Regions from separate parts of the Lactobacillus sp. W8093 genome, predicted to be linked through region 1. Evidence: riboswitches for the same ligand, from Rfam matches in the RefSeq annotation. Region 1 holds a riboswitch; the other holds the start of a gene.

Region 1 (7,713 bases):
TTAATTTCCAGTCTGCGTAAATTTTATCAGTGGCTGGTAAGGCAAAACATCCAAAAAATCAATCCCATGCTGGAAATAGATTCTCCCAAAAAAAGGCGCTCTTTACCTGTAGCTCTCACAGTAGATGAAATCAATCATTTGCTTGATCAACCTAATACCAATAAGAAATTGGGTTTGCGTGATCGGGCGTTGCTTGAAACTTTATATGCAACTGGAATTAGGGTGAGTGAATTAATCAACCTCAAGTTTAACGATCTACATGAAGAACTAAAGTTGATCAAAGTTTTCGGTAAGGGATCAAAGGAACGGTTAATTCCAATAAGCGAAGTAGCTTTGTCCTGGATAGATAGTTATAAGGAAAAAGTACGGGATCCGTTAATATTAAAAGTAGGCCAAAACTGTGACTTTATTTTTCTTAATAGTCGCGGTACCGCTTTAACAAGGCAGGCAGTCTGGCAAATTATTAAAAAATATTGTAATATGGCTGGTATTCAAAAAAATGTTACCCCTCATACTTTAAGGCATACTTTTGCTACGCATTTGCTAGAAAATGGTGCGGACTTGCGTGTAGTTCAAGAAATTTTAGGTCATTCAGATATTAGTACCACCCAAATTTACACCAATTTGTCGCAGAAGCATATTTTACAGGTGTACGCAAAAACTCATCCGCGGACATAGGTGATTAAATGTTAATTGAATGTAAAAATGATAAAGAAAAAGTAGCAATGGGCTTGTTGTCATATTTAACTGATTTTAAAAACCTTGCTAACCTTAAAGATGAAATTCATTTAAACAAGAATAGCAATGAATTTCATCTATACCTTTATCGTGCTCAGGATCCCAATTTTGTGGGCGTAATCGGAACCCAAGCGAATAAGCAATTTGTAGTTATCCGCTATCTTTCGCTTGCTCCTGATTATCGTAAGGAAAAGTATGTGGCACAAGCAGTCAATGAATTGGCCCAGGCTAATCCGCAAAAAATTATTACTGCTGTTCCTGAATATATTGAACTGATTAAATATCTTAAAAAGGACACGAGATAATGAGTGAAAACCTAACTTTGGAATTACCTAATTTTGAAGGTCCTTTGGACTTATTGCTGCACCTAATCAAAGTCCAAAAAATTGATATTTACGATATTCCGATTGCTCAAATTACCAGTCAATATTTGGCCTATTTGCAAGAAATGCAACAATTAAATCTCAAAATAGCAGGAGAATACTTTGTGATGTCTTCAATGCTTTTGCGCATTAAATCTCAATCATTATTACCGCATAATGATTTTGCAGATGAAAACGAAGAACAGGAAGATCCGCGGGATGAATTAGTGCAGCAACTAGTAACCTACTCAGTATTTAAAAAGGTTTCAGCTTATTTTAAAAAAAGAAACGAAGAAGTTCCAATTACTGCTGCTAAGGAAGAAAGTGTTCCCCAAAATAAAAAGATTCAGCCTTTACCAAAAGGGCAGATCACAGCTACGGAATTAACCAATACTTTTATAGTAATTTTGCAACGAATGAAAATTAGGCAGCCTGATATCGTTTCGGTTAATGTAAACGAAACCTCTGTAGCAGAAATGGCTCATTTTTTACAAAAAAAGTTAGCTAAACATCAGACCGTCAGTTTTTTTTCGTGTTGTAAGGAAATGAGAACCTTATCCGATGTGATTGGCTTATTTTTAGCATTACTTGAACTATGTAAGAAACAACAAGTAAAAGTGCTACAAAAAAGGACTTTTGGCGATCTTTGTTTAGAAAGAATTGATTGTGATGACAAGTAAAATAGCGCAGTTAGAAGCACTATTATATGTAGCTGGTGATGCTGGTATTACAGATGTAAATTTATGTGAACTTTTGCAAATTACCAAGCCTGCTTTGCGTGAACTGACCAAAGAATTACAAAAAAAGCTGCTGGAAAATGCTGATTCAGGTCTTCAAGTACAGCATATTAATGACAACTATAAATTAACTACTCGTCCCGAAATGAGTGCGATCATTGAGCACTTTTTTCAAAAAGATTTAACAAAAAGCTTGAGTCAATCTGCACTTGAAATATTGTCGATTATTGCTTACAAGCAGCCTATAACCAGAATAGAAATTGATGAAATTAGAGGCGTTAATTCCTCTGGTGCGCTGCAAACATTAATCTGGCGCGGGTTAGTTAAAATAGATGGTAAAAAAGAAGCTCCCGGTCACCCAAACTTATATGTGACCAGTGACTACTTTTTACAATATTTTGGTTATCACAGTCTGGCAGACTTGCCCTTAATTGAAGACTTTGAGGATGATAGTGTAAACGCTGAAGGCGAAATAGATTTATTTGCGGCCAAGGGACAGGCTGATAAAAATATTGCAAAAACTCAAAAAGGAGAAAAATAATGGTTTTAGAACGGTTGCAAAAAGTAATTGCGGAAGCTGGGATTGCTTCACGCCGCAAGGCTGAAAAGATGATTGTAGAAGGACGAGTAACGGTTGATGGGAAAGTCGTTACTCAGCTAGGAACTAAAGTTAACACTTTTAGTAACGTTACTGTTGATGGTGAGCCAATTGAGCGTGAGAGTCTACATACTTATTTGTTTTATAAACCACGCGGCGTAGTTTCTACTGCCAGTGACGATAAAGGCAGGAAAACAGTAGTTGATTATTTTAAAAACTTACCGTACCGGCTATATCCAATCGGAAGACTTGACTATGACACTTCAGGGTTGCTGCTGATGACTAATGATGGAGAATTAGCTAACTTGTTAATGCACCCACGTAATAATGTGGCCAAGGTTTATGTGGCAAAAATAACAGGTCAGCTTACGCCTGAAGAAATTGGTCAACTGAAAAATGGTGTCAAAATTGATCGGCATAGATGTGCACCTGCCAAAGTAAAAATCATTAAGACCGATCGCAAAAAGAATAACCAAATTGTGCAGTTAACAATTCATGAAGGACAATATCATCAAGTCAAAAGAATGTTTAAGTCTGTAAACCATCAAGTTAAAAAATTAGCCCGTGAAAAATATGCTTTTCTAACTCTTGCTTCTTTAGTTTCTGGCACATATAGAGAATTAACTCATGAAGAAGTTGACAGATTAAAGGACGTAGATTAACATATATGTGGAAATTAAAAATAAGTTTGTTGTCTTCATGGCAGGGTGAAAATCCCGACCGGTGGTGTAAGTCCACGACCCACGATAGTGGTGGAATCTAATGAGATACCGATAGTTAAAGTCTAGATGAAAGAAGACAGACTGAACTAAAAGCCAAGATCTATAGCTTACTTTTACATGGTCTGTTGCTAGGAGCAACAGACCATGTATTTTTTTGGAGGTAAGAATCTTGCATAAAAAGAAATCTAGTAATTTAGCTAACATAGTAGCCTATACTTTAATTGGAACGATTGCATATATATTAATGCTGCTTGAATTTCCACTGCTGACTAGTTTTTTAAAATTTGATTTTTCAGACGTAGTCATTACAATTGGTACATTTTTATTTGGACCAGGACCCGGTGCGTTCATTGCATTTGTGCGGATGTTAATCAATTTAATTTATAAGGGCTTTGCTTTACCAAGTATAGTTGGACAAACGGCAGCTTTTCTTGCTTCACTTTCTTTTGCTTTGCCATTTTATTATTTAACTAAAAATATTAGTAAAGATGAAAAGAATTTCTCGAAAAAATTTTTACAACCAATAGTAGGAATTGTTTTGGGAATTGTGGCGATGACTATAGTTTTATCCGTACTCAATGCTCTAGTGTTAACACCTTTTTATGCGGTGACTACAGTTCCTAACTTACCGGCAATCCATGGCTATACTGGTTTGCTTGCCTTTACAGAAAAGGTTTATTTAGGTCAATTGTTACATATTCCTTCTATGAGTGCTTATATTTTTGGCATTATTGTGCCATTTAATCTGTTAAAAGGAACAATTAATGGTGTAGTTGTTTACTTATTATTTGAAACGGTTTTACGAACATTTAAGCCTTTTGTACGCAGAAACTTTAATTTAAAAAATTAATATAGAAAAAAACCAAAATCAGTCTATTAAATGACTGATTTTTTTGTCCACTTAAATAGCAAATATGCTAAAATTAAGCAGGTTAGGTAAGGAGGTTTTCACGATGAATCATAATCAAGAGGGTCCATATCATCATTATGAACGTCCTCAGGAATCAAGGGTCAGGACATATAAGTCTGTATCAAAAGGCTGGCTTGCCCTAATAGTTTTGTTGGTTGTTGTTTTAGTAGCTCTTGTTCCTGTAGTTCATCATTTGGCTGGAAATAATAATTCTGCCAGCAAAGTTGTTGAAGTACGTAAAACAAGTAAAAAAACAATTAAGCATACCAAAGCTAAAAACTTGCCTGCTAAAAATAAAAAAGTTATAAATAAAAGTAAAACTAAGACTAAAACTGAGACAAAGTCAAAGAAAAAATCTCAGACTAAGCCTCAAAAGAAACGTGCAGTTGTAAAACAATACGTTGTAAAAAGTGGTGATTCGTTAACAAGTATTGCCAACCGATTTAATATGTCTGTAGGCTATTTAGCACAGTTAAATCAACTTGATCCCTATAGTCAAGTTGATATAGGACAAACATTAAAGATTAGACAATAATAATATAGAAAGGAATAGGGACTAATAGTCAATAGTCCCTTTTTTATTGGAATGCAAGTAGCAATTGATGGTCCAGCATCTGCTGGTAAAAGTACAGTAGCAAAAATTATCGCTCAAAAGTTAAATTTCACTTATATTGATACGGGGGCAATGTACCGCGCATCTACGTGGTTGGCGCGGGAACACAAACTTAGTTATGGTGATGAAAAGGGCATATTGGCTGCTATTGATCAGGAAAATATTGAACTGAAGTCTGTTGCGGGTCAACAAAAGGTCTTTGTGGGTACAAAAGATATTTCACAAGAAATTCGCACGCCAGATATTTCAGCTCATGTTTCTCAAGTATCAGCTCTTGCTGGGGTAAGGGAAAAGATGGTCAAATTACAAAGGCAGATGGCTGGCAAAATGAATGTGGTGATGGACGGTCGTGATATTGGTACCACTGTTTTACCAAATGCTGCTGTAAAAATCTTTTTGATTGCTTCTGCTCATTCCCGTGCTGAAAGAAGAATGAAGGACTTTAAAGAGAGAGGCATTAAAGTAGATCAATCACTTGCAGAAATTGAACATGACATTGCGGAAAGGGATTATAAAGATTCCCATCGTAAAATCTCACCATTAAAAAAAGCACAGGACGCTATCGAAATTGACACGACTGCAATGACGATTGAGCAAGTTGTTAATGCAATTTTATTTGAAATTAAAAAAAGTCAAAAAAAACTATAAAAAAGGGGATAAAACAGTAGAAAAATCTCTAACTTTCATTTAAAATTAGAGTATGATATTGGGAGGTAAATAATGTCAGAAAACAGTAATCAATTTTTAGATGCATTAAAGCAAATGCAAGGAGTTGAGGTCGGAGATATCGTAGATGTTGAAGTATTAGACGTTGAAGAAGGTCAAATTGATGTTGGTGTTGTAAATGCCGGCGTTGAAGGTGTGATTCCTCGTCGTGAATACACTTCAGATCGCAATGTTGACCTGCGTGAAGCCGTTAAGCCAGGCGACAAGTTCAAAGCTTTGGTTTTGAGAAAAGCTGGCGGTGACAAAGAAAACGGAGAATTCTTCTTCTCAGTTACCCGCTTAAAGGAAAGAGAAGCTTACGATGAATTACAAAAGGACTTCGAAGAAGGTAAGACTATCGAAGGTACTGTAACTTCATCTGTACGTGGTGGTTTGTTAGTTGATGTTGGTACAAGAGGTTTCTTGCCAGCTTCACTGATTTCTAACCGTTACGTTTCAGATCTTAAGCCTTTCATTGGCAAGACCATGAAACTTAAGATTACCGAAATTGATCCAAGTAAGAATCGCTTAATTCTTTCTCACAAGGACTTAATTGAAGAAGAACGTGAAGAAGCTTTTGATAAGGTAGCATCTCAATTAGTTGTTGGTGATGTTGTTGAAGGCAAAGTTTCTCGTTTAACTAATTTCGGAGCTTTTGTTGATGTTGGTGGTGTTGACGGTTTAGTCCACATATCCGAGATTTCATATAAGCATGTTGATAAGCCAAGCGATGTTTTGAAGGCTGGTCAAGATGTTAAAGTTAAAGTAATTGGTATTGATGATGATAGACATCGCATCTCCCTTTCGATTAAGCAAACTGAACCTTCTCCATTCGAACAAGCCACAGCTGACTTACACGAAGGAGATGTGTTTGAAGGCGAAGTAAAATCTTTAACTAACTTCGGTGCCTTTGTTGAAGTAGCTGATGGCATTCAAGGTTTGGTACATGTTTCAGAAATTTCTTATAAGCATGTTGATAAGCCAAGTGATGTGTTAAAGGTTGGTCAAACAGTTAAAGTCAAAGTTTTAAACATTGACCCTAATGAACGTCGTATTTCACTTTCGATGAAGGCCGCTGAGCCTAAGAGTTCTGAAAATGAAGGCAACCAATCACGCGGTTCATACAATCGCAACTCGGTTAACAAGAAGTACATGAACAATGATGATAATGGCTTTGCTTTAGGTGATATCATAGGTGACCAATTAAAAGATCGTCGTTAATTTTTAATGAAGAGACCGACTTTTTAAGTCGGTTTTTTTATTTATGAAGGAGGCTGAAAAATGGTTTTACCCGTTGTTGCAATAGTTGGACAGCCAAATGTTGGTAAATCAACGCTTTTCAACCGGATTATTAATCAACGTTTAGCAATAGTCGAAGATAAGCCAGGTGTAACTAGAGATCGCAATTATGCTCAAGCAGAATGGTTGGGTCATAAATTCGATTTAATTGACACTGGCGGTATAACTTGGTCAGGCAGCAATATTGAAGATGAGATTAGGGCTCAAGCAGAAATAGCGATTGAAGAAGCTGATGTAATTGTCATCTTAACTAGTGTGACCAACCACTTAACTAGTCTTGATGAACGAATTGCGCAAATGCTCTATCAAACTAAGAAGCCGGTAATCTTAGCTGTCAATAAGGCTGATAATCCTGAACAGCGCATGGATATATATGATTTTTACAGCTTAGGATTTGGTGAACCTATCCCAATTTCAAGTATTCATGGGACTGGTATTGGTGATTTGCTGGATCGCATTGTTGCTAGCTTGCCGCAGGATTTAGATCAAAACGAAAACAAACAAATATCTTTTAGTGTTATTGGTCGACCAAATGTCGGAAAATCTTCCATTGTAAATCAACTTGTGGGAGAAAAACGGGTCATCGTTAATAACGAAGAGGGTACTACCCGGGATGCAGTAGACACGCCATTTGAAACGGCTGATGGTACTAAATTTAGAATCGTAGACACAGCCGGTATCAGAAAAAGGGGCAAAGTTTACGAAAAAACTGAAAAGTACTCAGTTATGAGAGCGATGGGCGCTATTGAACATTCCGATATAGTTTGTTTGGTACTGGATGCCGATACCGGCATCAGAGAGCAAGATAAGCACGTTGCGGGTTATGCCCATGAAGCAGGACGCGGCATCATTATCGTGGTCAATAAATGGGATCTACCAAAAAAGAATAGCAATAGTGCCAAAGAGTTTGAGCAAACTATTCGAACAGAATTTCAATATTTAGATTATGCTCCAATTTTATTTGTTTCAGCTAAAACCGGACAGAATTTGGCAAAAATTCCAGAAATGGTTAAGCAAGTTTATCGCAAT
Region 2 (7,713 bases), on a different contig from region 1:
TTTCGCCCCGAATTACTGCGCCTAGAGCAATAATGCCATCGACTTTACCACTCTTTGCCAAGCAGTTGACTGTGCGGGCAATTTCAAAGGCACCGGGTACTCTCACAATCACAATATTTTCATCTTTCACGCCCGATTTTTTTAATTGTGACACTGCTCCAGAAAGCAAACGATCTGTGACCACACCATTAAACTGAGCAACAACAATCCCAATCTTTTTATCTTGTCCTTGAGCAATGTTTCCGTTAATTTCTTTCATATTAATCCACCTCATTTAAAATATGATTCATTTCATGTTTTTTAGTTGCCAAATATTTTTTATTTTCTGCAGTCATGCCCACTTCAACTGGAATGCGTTCAGTAACTTTAATGCCATAGTTTTCTAATTGTGCTACTTTATCCGGGTTATTAGTCATTAATTTAACTTCGCTAACGCCTTTTTGTCTTAAAATTTCAGCAGCGACATTGTAGCGGCGAGCATCAACTGGCAGACCAAGATGTTGATTAGCTTCTACTGTATTCATACCCTCATCTTGCAGCTTATAAGCACGTAATTTATTCTCAAGACCAATTCCCCGACCTTCTTGACGCAAGTATAAAACCGCTCCTGAACCATTTTCTTCAATTTTAGTTAATGCTGCGGCAAGTTGAGCGCCACAATCACAACGCTTAGAACCAAACACATCTCCCGTTAAGCATTCACTATGAAGCCGCAATAAAAGCGGCTCACCTTTTTTAACTTCACCCTTGCCAATTAATAAAGTAGGCTGCTTTTCAGGGTGCTTGGTATCTCTGAAACCTTCAAGCTGGAAATGACCATATTTTGTGGGAAAGTCAACCTTGGTAAAAGACTCAATTCCCAAATCTTTGTTTTCCTGATTTTTACGGTACTCAATTAACTCCTCAATGGTCAAATAAGGTATGCCAAGTCCTTCTGCTAAAGCTTTTAGATCTTTGCGTCTGGCCATTGTTCCGTCTTTTTTAATACATTCACAGATAAAGCCAACAGGAGCAACGCCAGCTAGTCTTGCCAAATCTAAGGCTGCTTCTGTATGACCGGTCCGTTCTAGCACGCCACCTTCTTTAGCTACTAACGGGAAAACATGTCCAGGATGATAAAAATCAGCCCATTGACTATTAGGATCAGCTAACTTTTTAATTGTTTTCGCACGATCAAAAGCTGAAATTCCCGTAGTAGTTTCAGTGGAGTCAACACTAAGAGTAAAAGCCGTGCCAAAAGTATCGTTCGAGCCAGTTTCAATTGGTTTCAATTGCAGACGGTCGGCATACGCTTTGCTCATTGGTACGCATAATAATCCACGAGCCTTAGTGATCATCATATTAACTGCTTGTGGTGTAACCTTTTCTGCTAAACCAATCATGTCCCCTTCAGACTCACGCTGCGGTGAATCAGCGACAATAACTAATCCACCTTTTAACATATGCTGTAATACTTTTTGCATTTTTTCATTCAATTGTTCTGTCATTTTTTTCTCCATCATAATTCTTTTTTCCAAGCCTGAATCTGCTTAACTGCGTAGCGACCAATCATATCCACTTCAATATTTGCTTTATCGCCCACTTGATAATGAGCAAGCGTAGTATTTTGGATGGTATAAGGAATTAAACTTACGCCAAAATGATCATTCTCTGCCATCGTGACGGTTAAACTGATGCCGTCAATAGCGATCGACCCTTTTTCAACAATAAAGGGAGCATACTTATGTGGTACTGCGAATTCTAATTCTATGGAATTCTCATTTTCGTTTCTTATTACCAGTTCAGCTATGGTATCAACATGACCCGCAACAATATGACCATCTAGTTTGCCGTTCAGTGCTAGTGCGGGCTCTAAATTTACCAAACTACCTTTTTGTAAATGGCCTAAATTAGTCCTTTTCATCGTTTCCGGCATTACGTCTACCGCAAAGTCATTATCGCTCCAATCGGTAACAGTCAAACAAATACCATTAACGGCAATACTTGCTCCTAAAGGCAAATCTTTTTGAACTAATTTTGGAGCGCAAATACCCAGTCTTGCATGTTGCTCACTAATTTCCAAGCGGGTAATCGTACCCGTTGTTTGAATTATTCCTGTAAACATTCTTTTCTCCTCACGCGAATTCTGATATCTTGATTGAATCTCTTAACATCCAAAAGTTGATAGTCACTTTTTTTCGCTAAAGCCTGTCCGAACACGGCTGGTAAACCAGTGCCGCCTAAAACTAAAGGAGCTACGTATGTTACTATCTCGTCCGCCAAACCGGCTGCTACAAATTGAGCCTGTACGTTGCTGCCGCCTTCAACTAATAATGAATGAATTTCATGTTCAGCTAAAAATTGCACTATTTTTGTTGGTGTCCAATTAGCTGCAGTATAGCAATGGACGTTTTCAGCTACTTTTTGCGACAAATTGGTTGTACTTAACAGCCAAATTTCACCACTGGTCTTAAATATCTGACTGGAAAAATCAAGCTGATTAGCATCCCTAGTTAACACAATCTTAATTGGTGGCTGTGGTAAGTTCTTAATTCTAACTGTTAACAGCGGATTATCAATTCGTAAGGTATTGGCCCCGATTAAAATTGCTTGGTTTTGCAGGCGCAACTTTTGCACATCTATTTGAGCTGCATCCCCAGTCAAAAGCGTTCTCGTTTTACCTGCAGCATTAATTTTGCCGTCAATAGACATTGCATATTTAAGTGTTACAAACGGTCTTTTTTGCCGATAAAAAAAGTTATACGCAACATTTAAATTTTCAGTGCCACCAATGACCTCAGTCTGAACACCATGACTTTCTAAATATTTAATGCCCTTACCTGCTACAATTTGATGAGGATCAACCTGACCGATAACTACTCTTTTGATTCCAGCTACGGCTACTTTTTTGCAACAAGGAGGCTGTTTGCCATAATGACTGCAAGGCTCCAAAGTGACATACAAGGTTGCTCCCTGAGCCTCTTTAGGGTCAGATAAATGCGCTAACGTATTCACTTCAGCATGTTCTCTGCCATATTGATGGTGATAGCCCGTTGCTAAAACTTGCTCGTTTTTAACTAAAACCGCACCAACTAATGGATTAGTCCAAGTCATCCCTTCTGCTTTCACAGCTTCTTGGGCTGCCATTTGCATATAATCCTTGTCTTGCACTATCTCACTTCCTAAGCATTAAAAAGCCTCGTTGATTTTATCAACGAGGCTTATTTTTTTATTCATCAAATAAGATTTCAGCGAAGTTTAATAACGACGCGAGTTTTCTGTCTAATCTTGTTTGTTCTTCTCCCATCCAGACTATAACTGTCGGTACTAGACTCTCACTAGTTCCACCGCAAAACGCGGGTCACGGACTTCAATTATTAATTGTCACCGTCGGTAAGGAATTGCACCCTGCCCCGAAGAAACCGTATTCAACTATTTCAAGTATAGTATAGTTATACGATATGAGCAATAGCATTTGCTTTGAAAAATTATTACTAAAACAATTTGCCAAATTTCATTGACAGCGTTTTCAAATACTGCTATGCTTACATCGTAACAAAATATAAAACTGAACGAGAAAATTAGAAGGTTCAATTAAACCTGTGCAGAACTCTGCACTTGGGTTTATTTGGACCTTCTTTTTTTGACTTCAATTAGAAAAGGAGATTACAAATGGATAAAGCAAAACGTTTAAATAATATTTTTGGTAAAGATGGCAAAACGATTATTGTCGCTTTAGACGGATTCGGTTTTTCCGCTAATACAGACGGGGTAGATTTTTCAGTCAAAAGCGTTCATCAGTTATTAAAGTATGGACTTAACTGCGCCTTAGTTACATACGGACAAGCTCAATTATTTGCGCAAGATTTAATTGATGTGCCGACGATTTTAAGAGTAGACGGTTCGGTTAATGTTTTTGACAGCAGCGTTCCCGAAACAGCACAATTCTTCGATGTCACTGATGCATTAAAACTAGGAGCAAGCGGCGTTGTCTGCATGACTTTCCCTGGTAGTCAAGGTGGTAGAGAAGAATTTTCTCATAAAATGTTAGCGCGGCTCGCAAAACAAGGCGAGGAATGGAACGTGCCAGTGATTGCTGAGACCCTTCCTTGTTCTTACGCCGTTTCTGACCAAGAACCTAACTCAGATAATCCAGACTATATTAAAACGGCAGCAAGATTAGGCGTTGAATACGGTGCCGATGTCATTAAAACGAGATTTACTGGTGATATTGAGACTGACAGAAAAATTGTAGAAAATACCAGACGTCCTGCAGTTGCTTTGGGAGGACCAAAAACTGACAACAAGACCTACTTCGAATATGTCCACAACTTAATGACAGCTGGAGTTTGCGGAATTGCAACCGGAAGAAATATTACCCAAGACCCTAACCCAGTTGGTAAGGTAGCAGCTCTATCTGCAATTGTCCATGATGGCAAAACAGTTGAGGAGGCTCTTCAAATATATTCAACTACCAAATCCTAATTACCACTTAATAATTTTCTTTAATAAAGCCTAGTAATAATTTAATTGGAGGAAATTGAATGCAGAACCAGAAAACAATCATACCCTCAGTTAGAGAGCTAAAACTATTGCAACTTGCTTGTAAGTCTAAGGCATCAATTATTCTATTGAGTAACACAGATATAGGAAACTTAATTAAACAAACTTCGTACGTTCATAAATTCAGAAAAAAAGCTTTTGTACATTTGGAATTAATTGCAGGTTTTGCACCAGATGCAAAAGGCTTGCGGTTACTTAAAAACATGTACCAAGTGGATGGTGTTTTTACTACTAATATTCAAGCAGGCAATATTGCAAAGAGTATTGGCCTCAACGTGATCTATCGTTTTTTCTTAATTGACAGCCGTTCTCTTAAAAGAACCGGCGCAATACTTGAAAATAATAAGTTTGATGCTATTGAAGTTTTGCCAGCATGTTCAGCAATAGCTGAATCAGCTGATCTAGCTAAATTAAACATAAGTTCTAAATTATTTGCCGGAGGTTTTATTAAAACTTTAAATATGGTCGATCAGATTTTTAGATTAGGATTTTCTGGCATTACTACTAGTAATAGCAAATTATGGCAATGAAAGAGGTATAAAATGACCAAATATTTAATGGGAATAGATAATGGTGGTACTTCAACTAAGGCAGCTATTTATGATGCTGCCGGCAACGAAATTGCAAAGTCCACAATATATACGGAAATGATAACACCTCATGAATACTGGACTGAAAGGGATATGTCTGAATTAAGAGCAGTAAACTTTCAGGTCATTCATGATGTTTTGCAAAAATCAAAAATTAACCCGAAAGAAATTGCCGGGGTCGGTATGACTGGTCATGGTAATGGCCTTTACTTAATCGGTAAGAATGGTCAGTTTGTGCGCAACGGCATTATTTCTACAGATAATAGGGCCAGTGCTATTGTCGAAAAATGGCTTGCTGATAAAAATTATGAAACAGCTGTCAGACCTAGAACCTACGCCACTATTTGGAGTTCACAACCAGCCGCCCTTTTAAAGTGGCTTGATGAAAATGAACCTGAAGTCTATGACAAAACAGAATATGTCTTCATGATTACCGACTTAGTCAGATATTGGCTAACCGGCAAGGCAGGTTTTGAAATTTCAAACGCAAGTGGCACCTCGCTTTTTAACCAAGACACAGAAAAATTAGATGAAAAGGTATTCGAATTTTTCGGTATCAAAAAGTGGCTAAAAAAGATTCCACCATTAGTTGATTCTACTGCTGAATGCGGGAAAATCACCGCAACTGTCAGCAAGAAAACCGGACTGTGTGAAGGAACTCCAGTAGCTGGTGGGCTATTTGACATCACCGCAAGCGCACTTTCAACAGGATTGGTTAAACACAATCAGTTATCAATTGTAACTGGAACTTGGAGCATTAACCAGTATATTGATAACAAAATCTCAGTTGTTAAAGACTTATTTATGACTTCTGATTATCCGATTAAGGGCGAATATCTCTTAACTGAGGCGTCACCTACAAGCGGCTCTAACTTAACTTGGTTCACAGAAACATTTATGAAGGATCATACCCAACTGTTAAAGATCGTTAATGATGAACATAGTATCTATGATTACTGCTCAAAATTGGTGGCAGCAGTTAAACCTTGGGAAAGCAAACTGATTTTTTATCCATTCATTTTTGGCTCTAACGCTGGTATTGCGAACTCATCTGCCGGCTTCATTGGGGCTTCAAAAGATACCTCATTAGCCCAATTTGTAAATGCAGTTTATGAAGGTGTTTGTTTCGCCCATAAAGCTCACGTTGAAAAATTGCTCAAAATAAATGCCAATGTTTTGTCTTCTCCAATTCGCATAGCCGGCGGAATCACTAATTCACAAGTATGGTTACAAATGTTTGCGGATATTTTTCAAAAGCCATTAGAACTAGTTAACGTTAAGGAAAACGGCGCAATGGGAGCAGCTATGGCAGCTGGCGTAATGTCCGGCTTATTTACCGACTTTAAAGCGGCAGCAAAAAGTATGGTTCATATTTCAAGAACAATTACTCCTAATCCTGAACTAGCAGAAGTTTATCAGGAAAAATATGACCTATATCAAAAAGTAGTTAAAGACCAATCTTTTGTTTGGAATGATATCGGCAATACCCAGTTAGAAACAACTAACTAACAACAAAATTTAATTTTAAGGAGGATTAATAATGAAACTAGGACTACAAGGTAAAAACGCATTAGTAACCGGTGGTGCTACAGGTTTAGGACAGCAATTTGTTTTAGCTTTAGCAAAAGAAGGCGTCACAGTTGCTTTCAGTTATTTAAATGAAAAAGAACACCCGGAAGTAACACTGGACAAAGTAGAAAAAGAGACTCATCAAAAAGCTTACGGATTTAAAACAGACTTGTCCCAAGTTGATCAAGCCAGAAAACTGTTTGATGAAGCCCACGAGCAGTTGGGACAAATAGATATTTTAATTAATAACGCTGGTATCTGGCTAAGTGGCAAAGTAACGGAAATTAAAGAGCAAGATTGGGATTTGGAAATGAAAACCAATCTTAGGGCACCATTTCTACTTGCCCAAAAATTCGCACTTGCCGCCAATAAGGAAAAACATGGCGGCCACGTTTTAAATGTAACTAGTCAGGCCGCTTACTATGGTTCAACAACCGGACACTCTCATTATGCTGCATCAAAAGCAGGCTTAATAGCTTTTAATGCCTCTTTTGCCAGAGAACAGGCTCAAAACGGTATCAATAGCAACAATATTGCTATCGGTATCATGCATACCAGAATGATTCAGGCCAATCTTGACAAAGATCCTAATTATTATGTCAGCAGAATCCCAATGGGCAGAGTGGTTGAACCAGAAGAAATTGCCAAAATGGGTACGCTGTTAGTTTCCGACGTCTATAGCTATATGACTGGAGCAACAGTAGATTTAACCGGTGGAATGCTGATGCATTAATCAGAAAGTTAAGAGGAGAATAATTATGAAAATAATAGCATTTGGAGATAACTTGATTACTCCCGAAATGTTAAAAGCAGGTTTAACACAATTTCAGGAAAATGGCGACATTGTGGAAATTCGTGATTGGAGCCATGAAACTGTAGAAAGTTTACAAAACGACAATATCAAAATTGAACAAGAAGGAGCAAATGCAATCGAAATTACTGATCAAAATTTGTTAGCTGAAATAGCAGATTATGACATGATCATCACGCAGTTTATGCCAATCGGAAAACA

The links. A riboswitch is a leader RNA that binds a small molecule or an ion and turns the genes downstream of it on or off. The one in region 1 is predicted to bind FMN.
Region 2: it holds a riboswitch for FMN, as region 1 does, so the genes downstream of both, ribD (bifunctional diaminohydroxyphosphoribosylaminopyrimidine deaminase/5-amino-6-(5-phosphoribosylamino)uracil reductase RibD) here and H3T47_RS03150 (ECF transporter S component) in region 1, are expected to answer to the same signal.

The regions. Positions count from the first base shown of each region.
Region 1 is NZ_JACFRL010000003.1:170,810-178,522, forward strand. Features, by position in the region: gene xerD (site-specific tyrosine recombinase XerD) at 1-678, shown strand, start outside; gene H3T47_RS03130 (reductase) at 687-1,043, shown strand; gene H3T47_RS03135 (segregation/condensation protein A) at 1,040-1,780, shown strand; gene scpB (SMC-Scp complex subunit ScpB) at 1,770-2,378, shown strand; gene H3T47_RS03145 (pseudouridine synthase) at 2,378-3,097, shown strand; FMN riboswitch at 3,125-3,239, shown strand; gene H3T47_RS03150 (ECF transporter S component) at 3,327-4,007, shown strand; gene H3T47_RS03155 (LysM domain-containing protein) at 4,111-4,602, shown strand; gene cmk ((d)CMP kinase) at 4,654-5,328, shown strand; gene rpsA (30S ribosomal protein S1) at 5,401-6,606, shown strand; gene der (ribosome biogenesis GTPase Der) at 6,667-7,713, shown strand, end outside.
Region 2 is NZ_JACFRL010000001.1:71,318-79,030, forward strand. Features, by position in the region: gene ribH (6,7-dimethyl-8-ribityllumazine synthase) at 1-259, opposite strand, end outside; gene ribA (GTP cyclohydrolase II) at 261-1,487, opposite strand; gene ribE (riboflavin synthase) at 1,499-2,104, opposite strand; gene ribD (bifunctional diaminohydroxyphosphoribosylaminopyrimidine deaminase/5-amino-6-(5-phosphoribosylamino)uracil reductase RibD) at 2,089-3,150, opposite strand; FMN riboswitch at 3,271-3,404, opposite strand; gene H3T47_RS00315 (class I fructose-bisphosphate aldolase) at 3,652-4,464, shown strand; gene H3T47_RS00320 (glycerol-3-phosphate responsive antiterminator) at 4,524-5,072, shown strand; gene H3T47_RS00325 (FGGY-family carbohydrate kinase) at 5,085-6,641, shown strand; gene H3T47_RS00330 (SDR family NAD(P)-dependent oxidoreductase) at 6,673-7,434, shown strand; gene H3T47_RS00335 (2-hydroxyacid dehydrogenase) at 7,460-7,713, shown strand, end outside.